Regions from separate parts of the Marinobacter sp. PE14 genome, predicted to be linked through region 4. Evidence: predicted binding sites of a transcription regulator. Region 4 holds the regulator's gene; each other region holds the start of a gene.
The links. The regulator FliA, encoded in region 4, starts transcription of late flagellar genes. The targets are predictions, from matches to a motif close to CTAAAGTTTNNNNNNNNNNNGCCGNTAA.
Positions count from the first base shown of each region.

Region 1: the regulator FliA is predicted to act here: its motif matches at 1,379-1,406, upstream of ACWJ62_RS06130 (methyl-accepting chemotaxis protein).
Region 2: the regulator FliA is predicted to act here: its motif matches at 1,318-1,345, upstream of ACWJ62_RS17090 (methyl-accepting chemotaxis protein).
Region 3: the regulator FliA is predicted to act here: its motif matches at 1,492-1,519, upstream of ACWJ62_RS12690 (methyl-accepting chemotaxis protein).

Region 1 is NZ_JBQXNY010000002.1:48,864-52,009, forward strand. It holds gene ACWJ62_RS06130 (methyl-accepting chemotaxis protein) at 1-1,144, opposite strand, end outside; gene ACWJ62_RS06135 (DcaP family trimeric outer membrane transporter) at 2,190-3,146, shown strand, end outside.
Region 2 is NZ_JBQXNY010000005.1:222,611-225,756, forward strand. It holds gene ACWJ62_RS17085 (GNAT family N-acetyltransferase) at 1-1,238, opposite strand, end outside; gene ACWJ62_RS17090 (methyl-accepting chemotaxis protein) at 1,387-3,146, shown strand, end outside.
Region 3 is NZ_JBQXNY010000003.1:426,385-429,530, reverse strand. It holds gene ACWJ62_RS12700 (putative bifunctional diguanylate cyclase/phosphodiesterase) at 1-719, shown strand, start outside; gene ACWJ62_RS12695 (pseudouridine synthase) at 704-1,447, opposite strand; gene ACWJ62_RS12690 (methyl-accepting chemotaxis protein) at 1,590-3,146, shown strand, end outside.
Region 4 is NZ_JBQXNY010000001.1:907,936-911,081, reverse strand. It holds gene ACWJ62_RS04360 (protein phosphatase CheZ) at 1-433, opposite strand, end outside; gene cheY (chemotaxis response regulator CheY) at 454-837, opposite strand; gene ACWJ62_RS04350 (RNA polymerase sigma factor FliA) at 1,000-1,743, opposite strand; gene ACWJ62_RS04345 (MinD/ParA family protein) at 1,775-2,587, opposite strand; gene flhF (flagellar biosynthesis protein FlhF) at 2,656-3,146, opposite strand, start outside.

The DNA.
Region 1 (3,146 bases), on a different contig from region 4:
TAATCTCTTCAATTGATGCTGCTACTGTGGTGGTTTCGCTCTCGACTTGCTCGCTCTGCTGAACCTGCATCTTCATTGTGTCGTTCAGCTTAGACGACATATGGAGCAATTGACCGCTACTCCCCTTTACACTGTTCAGTACGCTGCCAAGTGCCGCCGTTAGATGGTTAACGGCAGAACCCAGTCGATCGAACTCATCCTGTGCTCCGTCACGAACGGGCATCTTCAAAGATAGATCTCCGGCAGCGATCTGTTCCAAGGAATCCAACGTTGCACTTAGGGAGTGTGTCGAGCGACGCCAAGTGATCAACAGGAGCAACATGCAAACACCGGTTACCAAGGCTCCAGTGATAAGTATTGTCATCCTGGCGGCAGCGCTAGTTTCGTCGGCGCCTTTTCGGGCATCGGCCAGCCCTCCCAATACCCTTTCCAGGCTTCTCTCCACTTGGGCGGTCAGTGTCTTCAACGTTCTATCGTTTTGTTTTTCGAGCAACTGGTGTTGCGAGATCATGCTCGCTAGTTGCTGAGCTTCTTCATCAAGCGGGCCCACATACTGCTCAAACTCTTCCAAGAAGTCCCTGATTTCCAGATTGCTACGCATATTCGTCATGGCTTCATCATAGAGACTCACGCTTTCCTTCGAGCGCTTTTCAATAAGTTGGTAGACCGCATCAGATAATGTGCGGAGATCCTCTCGCATGAAAGAAAAAGAGTTATTTACAAGCTCATCCAAAGCTTGTGTAACCGCAGCGCGCTGCCCTTCATCATTGCTACTTCCGATTCGGGCTAAGAGGTTCATTCGCTGTACGTACCCTTCAACCCATTCAGAAATAGTAACCTCCAGATCTCCGGCCTCCTCCATCCCTTGAATCCTGAGAACCTCCAGTTCTTCAACCTTCTTCTCATGAAGCCGCTTTAGCCTCTTTAGCCAGTCGTCACCCTCGATAGTGGATGAAACTGCCATATCGGCTTTGATATTGCTTAAACCGATTACCCAGCCTCCAAGAACGTCAACCCTCTCAGCGGCATCCGTCTGACTATTTAAGGCGGATATAGACATATACACGAGAAATGAAAAACCGAAGGTGGTGAGCAAAACAACCAGAAGGAGATTCTGTTTAAAGCCTAGTTTTGGGAGGACCATAAGCTGTTTCTCATTTTTATTCTACAATCAACTAACTATATCGAAGAAAATAGCTGTGCTGTTTGCCTTTTGATGGACAGTAAATAAATATATAAATTTTGATTTAAGAACGCTCCAGGAGCTATCTCTTAGATGATTTTCATCATCCAAGAACCTGATTTGAGCTCATCTTAAATGGTCAAACCTATTCTTCTATTTTCTGCAACGTATGACACCCTCCATGAGCCTTTGCGTATAACGGCCTGGAGAACGCCTAAATTAAAAATTTAACGATAGAAACATTCCTCGACAGCGTTCATCGCACCATAAAAGAAAGCCTCTTAAACAAACCTCATGTTACAGAAAAAAATGTCGACCGAAGCTTAAGAGTCGGCATACCAGCTATACAAAAACGATATGATGAGCCTCCACTATGTCATTCGAGACCTTTCAGTCACTTAGAATCTTGTCAAAGAAATGTCCATGGCCTCATATCTGAGGGTAGTTGTCGCCTGGTAGTTTAAGAGGCCAAGAGCTCTCTATACGACCTCCCCGGAAAGCATCTAATTTACTGTTTTTAATGGCCTTTAAAAAGCCGAAAGGTAAGAATACCGAAAGCTTTTTGGGTGCATCACCCCTAGCAAGCGAGACGCTTTTTTTGATTCAACACATTCATTCCAGCAGAGGGGAGTAACGAGAATTATTCTCGAATTAGAGTCAAGATCACTGCAACGAAAGAAATGGAACCCAGTAATACTGACAAGTACATGTGAGCTTATTTATGTAAGACCTGCTCAGTTGAAGCCAAAGCCCCCTTTTAATGATACCTAGCATTTTTGAGAACTACTTATCCGTTCCCTATCTCAGAAAATCTGTCAGATCAAACTGTCTGAGCGAAACAACCTATAACAAACCTGCATATCAGCTATGTACGTATATGCAATTGTTACCCATTTATTCTGTTGATAGCTTGAATAAGTCGCTTGCCACCAGATTAGGCAAAGCGTGCTGAAGTCTTGGACATGCAATACAAAAAGTATTTCAACAATAATGCGGGAGACAATTTATGGCTAACAAAAAGCAATCAAGAGCAATCCAACTTATAACTACAGCAATTGCAGTCGGCCTAGCCAGTCAGGCAAACGCAATCAACCTCCAGGCTGGCGATGTTGACGCCCGCATATATGGTTACGCTAACCTGACCATGACATATGACCTTGACGATAATCTTGCCGGCCTTGCTCAAGAAGGCTCTTTCACTCGGATTAGTAGCTCAGGTTCCAACGGTCACTTTGGCGCGTCCGCCAACCAGAGCCGCATCGGTATCCTAGTCAACAACCCTGAAGGGGTGAAGGCAAATGTTGAGGGCGATTTCTATGCTGGAACCCTCCGCCTGCGACACGCATATGGTTCATACAACGGCATACTAGCTGGTCAAACATGGTCTAACTTCACCAGCTTCGCTGGCGCGACTCCTGTCATCGATTTCAATGGCGTAGCCGGTAATGCCGGACTGTGGCATCGCGAGCCGCAGATTCGCTACACTACTGGAAACCTTTCCCTGTCGGTGGAGAATCCCCGTAGCCGCCTGGCAAACTCGGAGATTCGTAATAGCTCGCCGGCCCTCACCGCTCGATTCGAATCCAAAACGGATAGTGGCGCTTTCGCCGTAGCGGCCCTGACCAAGCAGAATACTTATGACACCGGTGCCAATGACGATTCCACTCTGGCATTTGCTGCATTCGCTACCGGAAAAATTTTCCTTAGCGATGCTTTCAGCGTTCAGGGTGCCCTGAACTATTCCAACGGTGCCAACCGTTACTTGTACCAGTCCAATGCAGACGATGCATATGTCGCGAACGGCAGCATCGAAAACATCAATGCCTACGGCGGGAACATCGGCGCCAGTCTCAACCTGGGGGGAGGTAGTAGCATCAACCTTGTTGCCGGCATGGTAAAAAATGATTGGGACGATGCTCTTGCTGATGGCGTAGCAACCGGTGGCGAAGCCGAAACAAACCGA
Region 2 (3,146 bases), on a different contig from region 4:
TGTGCGCACTGGCGAACCCTGAGATAGCCGTTTTTGGTGTCGGTCCAGAACGGCACCATGATGATATCAACCTCCTGGCTGGCAGCCATACGGCCCAGTTCAGGGAATTCGATGTCGTAGCAGATCATGATGGCGACCCGGCCGGCATCGGTCTCAAAGACCTCAAACTGGTTGCCGCCCTCGATAACCCAGTCGCGGCGTTCGTGGGGCGTGATGTGAATTTTGCGTTGCTCATCAACACGACCGTCTCGGTGGCAGAGATAGGACACGTTATACACCCGATCGTTTTCGATCAGTGGCATGGAGCCGGTGATAATGTTGATGTTGTAGCTCACCGCCATTTCGGACATCTCTTCGCGAAACTGCTGGGTGAAACCGGCGAGGAAACGGATGGCCCGGGTCTGGTCCATCTGATCGGTCAGTCCCATCAGCGGCGCGTTGAAGAACTCCGGGAAGATAGCGAAGTCACTCTTGTAGTCAGACAGAGCATCCACGAAGTACTCAACCTGCTCGAGCACCTCTTCAACAGAGGTGAATTCACGCATCTGCCACTGCACAGCGCCCAGCCGTATCTGGGTTTTCTTGACGCTCAGAACCGGGGAAGGCGGGGTGTAGAGAATGTTCCGCCACTCCAGCAACGTAGCGTAGCCCTGGGATTTCTCGTCCTCGGGCAGGTATTTGTGCATCAACCGCGTAACCTGGAAATCGTTCGAGAGCTGGAAGCTCAGAATCGGATCGTAGATTTCCTTGCGATCGACCCGCTGAATGTACTCTTCAGGGGAATACTGCTCGGCGTATTTGAAGTAGCTCGGTATGCGCCCGCCCGCCAGAATCGCTCGCAGGTTCATGGAACGGCAGAGTTCTTTTCGCGCTTCGTAGAGTCGACGACCCAGGCGGTAGCCCCGGTAGTCGGGGTGGATAAAGACATCCAGCCCATAGAGGGAGTCGCCATTGGCGTTGTGCCAGATCTTCTCGTTCCGGAGGATCAGATCGTCGTAGGTATGCGGGTTGCTGAAACGCTCGTACTTCACGCAGACCGTCAGCGCAACCGCAATAAGCTGGCCGCTTTCCTCAATACAGATCTGGCCATCGGGGAACTGTTCCACCAATGCCTTGATGGTGTCCTTGGGCCAGGAGCCTCCGATGTCGTCGTATACGCGATCCATAAGCTTCTGAAGCTGGTCGTAATCATCAAGCTTCAGATTCCGGAGGTTGAGGTGCAGTTCTTCATGGGCCATTCAGTTCGGCTCCCGTTCGTTATGGAATGAGTACAATCTCAACGTTTGCGTCAATTCATTAAAAGTTTAACAGAACCCGCTAAAGACTTCGCACCGTGGGCCGAAACACACATTAACGAATATCAATTTTATTGCTGAGGATTCGACCGTGCAGCTGACATTCGGGCAAAAGCTCCTGACTGCTTTCGGTATTCTGTTGCTGTTGGTCATGGGGGCTTTTACGCTCTCTGGCGATTTACGGCTGCAAAACACCACAGAAACCTACGTAAACGCGCTGATCGACGACACTGTTCAGCAGAGCACGTCGAGCATCGCCGAGTGGCTCAATACTCGGCTGGTGATGACGGAAGCCACCGCCAAAGCCCTGGAGAATGCCGAGAATGACGAAGAGGCGCGGGTTATTCTTCAGGCTATTACCACCGGCGGCGGGTTCCGGGATGTCTATGTGGGTCGCACCGACGGCTACATGCTGATGAAGTCGGCGGAGGCGAATGCCACGCTGCCGGCGGATTACGATCCCCGCCAGCGCCCCTGGTACAAGAAGGCCATGAGCCTCGGCAGTGCCTCGTTCACCGAGCCGTACCAGGATGCCAGTACCAACGACATGATCATCTCCACACTTGCGCCCGTAAAACGCGGTGAATACGAGGGCGTGGCCGGTGCTGATATCGGCCTGGGCGCTATTGCAAAAACCCTGAGCACAGTCACCCTGGCGGACACCGGTTACGCCGCTCTGATCAATGAGCGCGGCACCGTACTGTTCCACCCGAGGCAAAACCTTGTCGGAAAGAACATCAGCGAGCTCATTGGCGGCAAGCCGGATCTTGGCGGGGACGCCCACGAATACAGTAATGATGAGGGCAACTGGGAGGCCAGTTTCCATTCAATCAGTGAAGCGCGCGGCGTCCAGTGGTATCTGGGCACCTTTGTAAACGCGGACAAGATCAACGCACCGGTCCAGAGCGCCCGAATGACTGGATTGATCATGGCAGTGATTGGCCTATTCGTTTCTCTCGTAATCCTGCACCTGGGCATCAAGGTCCTGATGGCACCGGTTCGCCGTTTGAACAAGGCCATGGCGGACATTGGCAGTGGTGATGCAGATCTGACCCAGCGTCTGGACGACAGTGCAAGAGATGAGTTCGGTGAGTTGGCCCGGAGCTTCAACCAGTTTGTCGAGAATATCCAGACGGTCGTCCGGGATGTCCAGAAGGGTAGCGCCGAACTCGGGGAAAATGTCAGCTCGCTTAGAGATACCGCCAGCACCAGTCGTTCGAGCGTGGAAAGCCAGCAGGCCGAGATCGATATGGTTGCGACGGCGATCAACGAGATGTCGGCCGCTGCCGGCGAGATCGCCCAGAACGCACAGCAAACCGCAGATGCCGCCAACACAGCGGATGCGGACAGCAGGGCTTCGCTGGAGACAGTCGCTGCCTCCCGGGACGCCGTACAGAAGCTCTCGAAGGAGATCAATGCTGCCGCGGAGGTCATCAACACGCTTGGCAAGGACGTTACGTCCATCACGACGGTTCTTGAAGTTATTCAGGGTATTGCAGAGCAAACCAACCTGCTCGCATTGAATGCCGCCATTGAAGCGGCTCGGGCCGGTGAAGCAGGGCGAGGCTTCGCTGTTGTGGCAGACGAGGTACGCAACCTTGCCCAGCGCACCCAGTCGAGCACCGAGGAAATCAACAACATGATTGAGCGTCTGCAGAAGGGTGCTAATGATGCGGTCGATGTCATGAATGCCTCAACCGCGGTATCCAATGTCAGCATGGAAAAAGCGCAGGACGCCATGGAGGCCCTCAACCGGATTGCCGAGGCAATCACGTCCATCAGCCAGATGACGTCGCAGATTGCCACCGCTTCCGAAGAACAGACGTCGGTTACCGAGGAATTGAATTCGTC
Region 3 (3,146 bases), on a different contig from region 4:
GCCTGGATGTCTTCTACCAGCCAATCATGGACCGCACGGGAACACAGCTGGAAAGCGCCGAGGCCCTGGTTCGCTGGCAGCATCCGCAGCGTGGCTGGCTATCACCGATTGAATTTCTGGACGTGGCGCGCAGCGCCGGGCTGATGTATGAGCTGGGCGCCTGTGTGCTGAAAAACGTCTGCGCGCACTGGCGCGACGCACAAGACCGGGACATCCCGATGCCTACGGTCTCCGTTAACCTCTCAGCCGAACAGGTGTTGGTCCCCGAGTTACCTGAGCTGGTCAAGGAGATCTGCCGGAACCAGGGAATGCCGGTCAGTGCACTGCAGTTTGAAGTGACAGAGGACTCGATACAGGGCGATTTCAATGTGATCGGCCGTGTTCTGGAGCAGCTGGTAGAAGCTGGTGCCGAGCTTGCTATCGATGATTTCGGCACCGGGTACTCATCGCTGTCCCGGCTCAAAAGCCTGCCCTTCTCCCGCATCAAGATCGACCGCTCGTTCATCAACAACCTCCCGGATGACGAAAACGATTGCGCAATCACCCTGTCGATCATTGGCCTGGCCCGGGGGCTCGGCCTTTCTGTGGTTGCGGAAGGCGTAGAAAGAGAAGCCCATGAAACCTGGCTGTTCGAGAAAGGCTGCGACTACCTTCAGGGCTACCGTTACAGCAAACCGCTTCCTTACTCAGAGTTTATTAACCGCTATTTTTTCAAATGATCCTGCACGTCAAATCCCGGGAATAGCGATAATACCTCCAGAAAACTCGCCTCCGGCGCGGCGCTAATGGTCATTGGTTTACCTGAAACCGGGTGTCGGAATGCCATCCGGGTTGCCGCCAGCATCAACCGCCCCTGGCCGAAACGCTCCGCAAAATAGCGATTGTGGCGGCCCCTGCCGTGATTGGCGTCGCCAATAATCGGGTGGTTGATGTGTTTCATGTGCCTGCGCAATTGGTGCTTTCGACCGGTTTTCGGCTCCAGCTCAACAACGGCGTAGCGACTGCTCGGGTATTTTTCAATCTCTACCGGTATCTCGGTCGTCGCCAGCGTGCGGTAGCAGGTGAGAGCGTCCCGCACCGGCTGCTCCTCCCCTTTCAGCCGCCGATCCTCCGGCTCCTCTCTCAGGGGGTAATCAATCTCCCCGTGTTCCGGCGGCCAGCCACGCACCATCGCCAGATAGGTCTTCGCCACCTCACCGGCCATCATCGCCAGGCCGAGCGAACGGGCCGTATCGCTGTCCCTGGCAAACATCAGGATGCCGGAGGTCGGACGGTCCAGGCGGTGCACCGGGTACACATGCTGACCACCATTAAGCGCCCGGGCATATTGCAGGGCAAACTCGGTCTCATGTTTGTCGATGGGACTCCGATGCACCAGCAGCCCGGCCGGTTTGTGGACGATCAGAAGGTAATCGTCTCGATAAAGAATACTTAGTGGATTGCCCATCAGGATCCTGTCATAAAAAGTTCACAAACGTACCGATCTAAAGCCTAATGCTTTTTGTTTCCGTGCCGACATAATGTTGAGTAACTATTAAAAAAAGCCTCGACAAGCGATCTGGACCTTCCAACCTAACCGGGTAGTATCAATGAGCTGGTATTCCAAGAGCATTCTCAATCGGGTTCTCCTGGTTGTCCTTACGGCCAACCTGATCGTCGCTGCGGTGGCAGTGATTTACCTGAATTTCTCCCTCAAAGTCAAAGATGACTTCAACAGTCTCGTCAGTTCCAGAATGGTCAATGCTCTGGAAGCCCAGGACGTGCTGTCTGACTTCAAGACCCAGGTTCAGGAATGGAAGAACGTCCTGATCCGCGGATCGGACCCGGAACAGCTCGAAAAATACTGGACCCGGTTCCAGGAGCGTGAAACGTCGATCCAGAGCCAACTCGAGGAACTCATTCCCCGCATTCAGGAGCCCCAGGCAAAGGCCCTGATGTCTGATTTCAAACAGGCACACCGGACAATGGGGCGCGCCTACCGAGATGGATTTGAGGCCTTCACCCGCGCCGGATTTGATCCGAATGCAGGCGATGCGGCAGTTCAGGGGATAGACCGTGAACCCGCCAGACTGATCGTAGATGCGGCAACCGCGGTTCGAGAAGACAGCCTTGCCAGGGCCGGAACCCTCAACACGGTTGTCACTGAGCGCAGCTGGATGGTGGCCGGGCTTCTAATCGCAGCTATCGTTCTCGGAACCATCGCCCTGATCATGATTCTGTTGTCAGGTGTGGTTCGTCCTGCCCAGAAACTTACGCTACAGATCTCCCGTCTTGGGGACGGGGACCTGTCCGATCCGGTCACGATGCAACGTGCCGACGAGCTGGGACAACTCGCCGATGCCGCCCGAAGTCTGCACCGCTTCCTTAGCGATACGGGCACCCAGTTGAGTGAAAACGCCAGACAGCTCAACGAAACCGGCGAGTTGATCCGTCAGAACGCCGACAGTGTTGTCAGCCAATCCGACCTCGCCCACCAGCGCATCGAGCAGATAGCCACAGCCATGAACGAAATGTCCGCCACTGCGGAAGACGTAGCCAGTCACGCTGCCTTGGTAGCCACTGAAGTGAGTCAGACATCCGACGAGACGGCTACAGCGGATTCGCAGATCAACAAGGCGGTAGACAGCATGCGGCGGCTGACCGACCAGATCCGAAACTCGGCCGAAACCGTTAACCAGCTCGCCAGCGATGGCAAAAAAGTCGGCGATGTCATGCAGGTTATCCGGGAAATTGCAGATCAGACCAACCTGCTGGCTCTGAACGCCGCCATCGAGGCGGCCCGGGCGGGCGACGCGGGCCGGGGATTCGCGGTGGTTGCCGATGAAGTCCGGAATCTGGCAGCCAAGACCCAGGAAGCCACCGTGGAAATCGACCAGATCATCGGCGCCATCAGCGGGGCTTCGCGGGACGCCACCGAGTTTATGCAGGCCTCAGGCGTTGTAGCTCAGGAGAGCAGTGAAGCGGTGGAAGAGGTGCGCGCCACCCTGGCCGAAATCAACCGGCGCATGGGCAGCATCAACGACGCAACAACCCAGGTTGCTACAGCGGCCGAAGAACAGACCAGTGTCTGTGAAGACATCAACCGCAATGTCACGGATGTGGCAGAAACCTCCGAAGCCATGCACCAGGCTGCTGAAAACAACCTG
Region 4 (3,146 bases):
CGGCCGGCTGCATTTCCCGGCGACGCAGGCGCTGCCACTCATCACGCAACGCGGCGGCCTCGTCTCTGAGGGCATTGGCCAGCGGCATGGTTTCCTCAACCAGATCCATGGTCCGGTTGGCTGCCTCGCCCGTCATCTGCACAACGTATTCGAGACGATCGGAGGCATCTGTCATCATGGACAGTGCTTCCTGCTGTTCGGCGTTACGGGGATCAATCTGGAAGTTCCGGATTGCTTCGTGCAGGCTCCGGGTCAATCGCCCTACCTCACGATACAGACTCTGATCCCTGACCTCGCTGAGTTCATTGATCAGGGTCATGGCTTTGGCATAATCACCCGCATCAACACTCTCGGCCAGTTCTGCTGCCTGCCGCTGGAGCTTTTCCGTCACCTCCGGTTCAAGGCCCCGATGGTTCTTTCTGCTATCGCTCATGAGAGCCATCCGACCTCTGGTTACTGGATTCTTTCAAAGATTTTCTCAATCTTTTCCTTGAGCACGGCAGCGGTGAACGGCTTGACCACATAACCGTTCACGCCCGCCTGGGCAGCGGCAACGATCTGGTCGCGCTTGGCCTCAGCGGTTACCATCAATACCGGCAGGGTTTTCAGATTCTCGTCCGCCCGAACGGCCTTGAGAAGATCGAAGCCTGACATGCCCGGCATGTTCCAGTCGGTCACCAGAAAATCGTATTTGCCGCTTTTAAGCATTGGCAGCGCTGTGTTGCCGTCGTCAGCTTCATCGGTGTTGGTGAAGCCCAGATCACGCAGCAGGTTCTTGATGATCCGTCGCATTGTGGAGAAGTCGTCCACAATGAGGATTTTCATGTTTTTGTCCAATGGGACCTCCAGTTAGTAACACCCGGAATTCGTTTGACCTTTGCGTTCAAAGTCTAGCAGGCCGCTGTTTTAACCGCTTATTGTCAGACCTTTGCTTCGGTTGTAAAGCATCGGTTACCAAAAACTACAGACTACCTCGTTGCCGACACAGACTGAACGCTGTCAGCTGTCCGATTCCTGGCGCCAATCCGAGAGCCGGCCTCGAAGGCGCAGGGCTGCCTGGCTGTGAATCTGGCTTACCCGGCTCTCACTGACCCCAAGCACCGCACCAATCTCCTTGAGGTTCAGTTCTTCCTGGTAGTAAAGGCTCAACACCAGCTTTTCCCGCTCCGGCAGGTCTTCAATCGCCTCAGCGAGGCTGCGCCGGAAGGCATCGGAGGACAATCCCTCTAGGGGATTATCCTGCGTCTCTGTTTGTTCTATCGGCAGCTCTCCGGATTCATTGAGCTCGTCGAGGCTAAAAAGTCGACCGCTGTTGGAATCGGAAAGGTAGGAGTGATATTCGGCCAGCCCCATACCCAACTCTTCGGCCACTTCCTGGTCCTGGGCTTCTCGGCCGAGTCGATCTTCAACGGCCTTGATGGCCTGGGAAATGCGACGGGCGTTGCGATGCACAGAGCGTGGCACCCAGTCACCCTTGCGGATTTCGTCCACCATGGCACCGCGAATCCGGATACCGGCGTAAGTCTCGAAGGTAGCACCTTTGGTGGAGCTGTAACGCTGGGCGGCCTCGAGCAGACCGATCATGCCGGCCTGCATCAGGTCTTCAAGCTGGACGGACGCCGGCAGGCGGGCCAACAGGTGAAGGGCAATTTTCTTGACCAGCGGCGCGTGCTGCTCAATGAGCTGAGCCGGCTTCTGCGCACTTGACTGGTTATAGATTCCGAGGTTTTTCGCCAATGTCATGTATCCGGTTTTTTGTTTGACTGGATCCGATTCAGACTTCGACGAGCCGCTCCACAAAAAATTCCAGATGCCCGCGGGGAGAGGACGGCAACGGCCAGCTATCTACCTTGTCCGCCAGCGCCTTGATGGCCAGTGAAGCTTTCGCCCTGGGATAGGCATCCAGCACCGCACGCTGTCGCTGAACGGCTTTCTTCACAGCCTCATCGTAGGGGACTATTCCAACGTATTGTAGTGCCACATCGAGGAAGCGCTCGGTGACCCGGGTCAGTTTTTCAAACAGATGCCGGCCTTCCTGCTCATTCCGGACCTGATTGGCAAGAATGCGGAACCGATTCGTACCGTACTCGCGGTTCATGAGCTTGATCAGGGCGTAACAGTCGGTAATGGACGTGGGCTCGTCACACACCACCAGCAACAACTCCTGGGATGCCCTGAGAAAACTGACAACCGATTCGGAGATACCGGCAGCGGTATCCACAATCAAAACATCAATCTGGTCCCCAAGCTCACTAAACGCGTTAATCAACCCGGCATGCTCCATGGGGCTAAGCTGGGTCATTCTCTGGGTACCGGAAGAGGCTGGGACAATCTTGATGCCGCCGGGACCATTCACCAGAACGTCCTTGAGATCACAGTCGCCTGCCAGAACATCCTGGAGGTTACGGTTGGCGGTAATGCCCAACAATACATCGATATTGGCCAGCCCAAGGTCGGCGTCGAGCAGCACCACTCTCCGGCCTTTCTGCGCCAGGGCAATTCCGAGGTTAACCGACACGTTACTCTTGCCGACACCACCCTTTCCGCCGGAAACTGCTATCACCTGTACCGGATGTGCTCTGCTCATACTGTTTTTGGTCTCTCGCCACGTTTCGCCGGCTGTTTCTCCGACGCCTGCTGTCAATCTGTCCGGTCTCAGGCGTGCTCTTTCAGGCCCTCTGCGACCGCTTGCTGTTGCTGGAGTGTTTTCAGCCGATCCACGGCCAGCCGCACCAGCGGAACGGCTTCTGCGTGGTGCAGGTCTTCAGGAATCTTCTGCCCGTCTGTGTAATAGGCTACCGGCAGACCGGTTTCCATCACAAACCCGAGAGACTCGCCCAGCGTCAGGGCCTCGTCGATTTTGGTCATCACACAGCCCGCAAGATTTGCCATCTTATAGCAATGCCAGACGGATTTCATGATGCGAGGCTGACTGGTTGCCGAGACAACCAGATGGGTCTTGATATTGTGATGGCTGCGAGCCAGTTCGGCCAGCTGTTCCTGATAGCCTTTGTCCGCACTGGTCAGTCCGGCGGTATCAATCAGCACCAGATGACGGTCTGACAGCTCGTCCAGAATATCGTCCAGACTGTGGCTCTCATCCACGACCCGAACCGGCACATTCAGAATGCGACCGAACACAAATA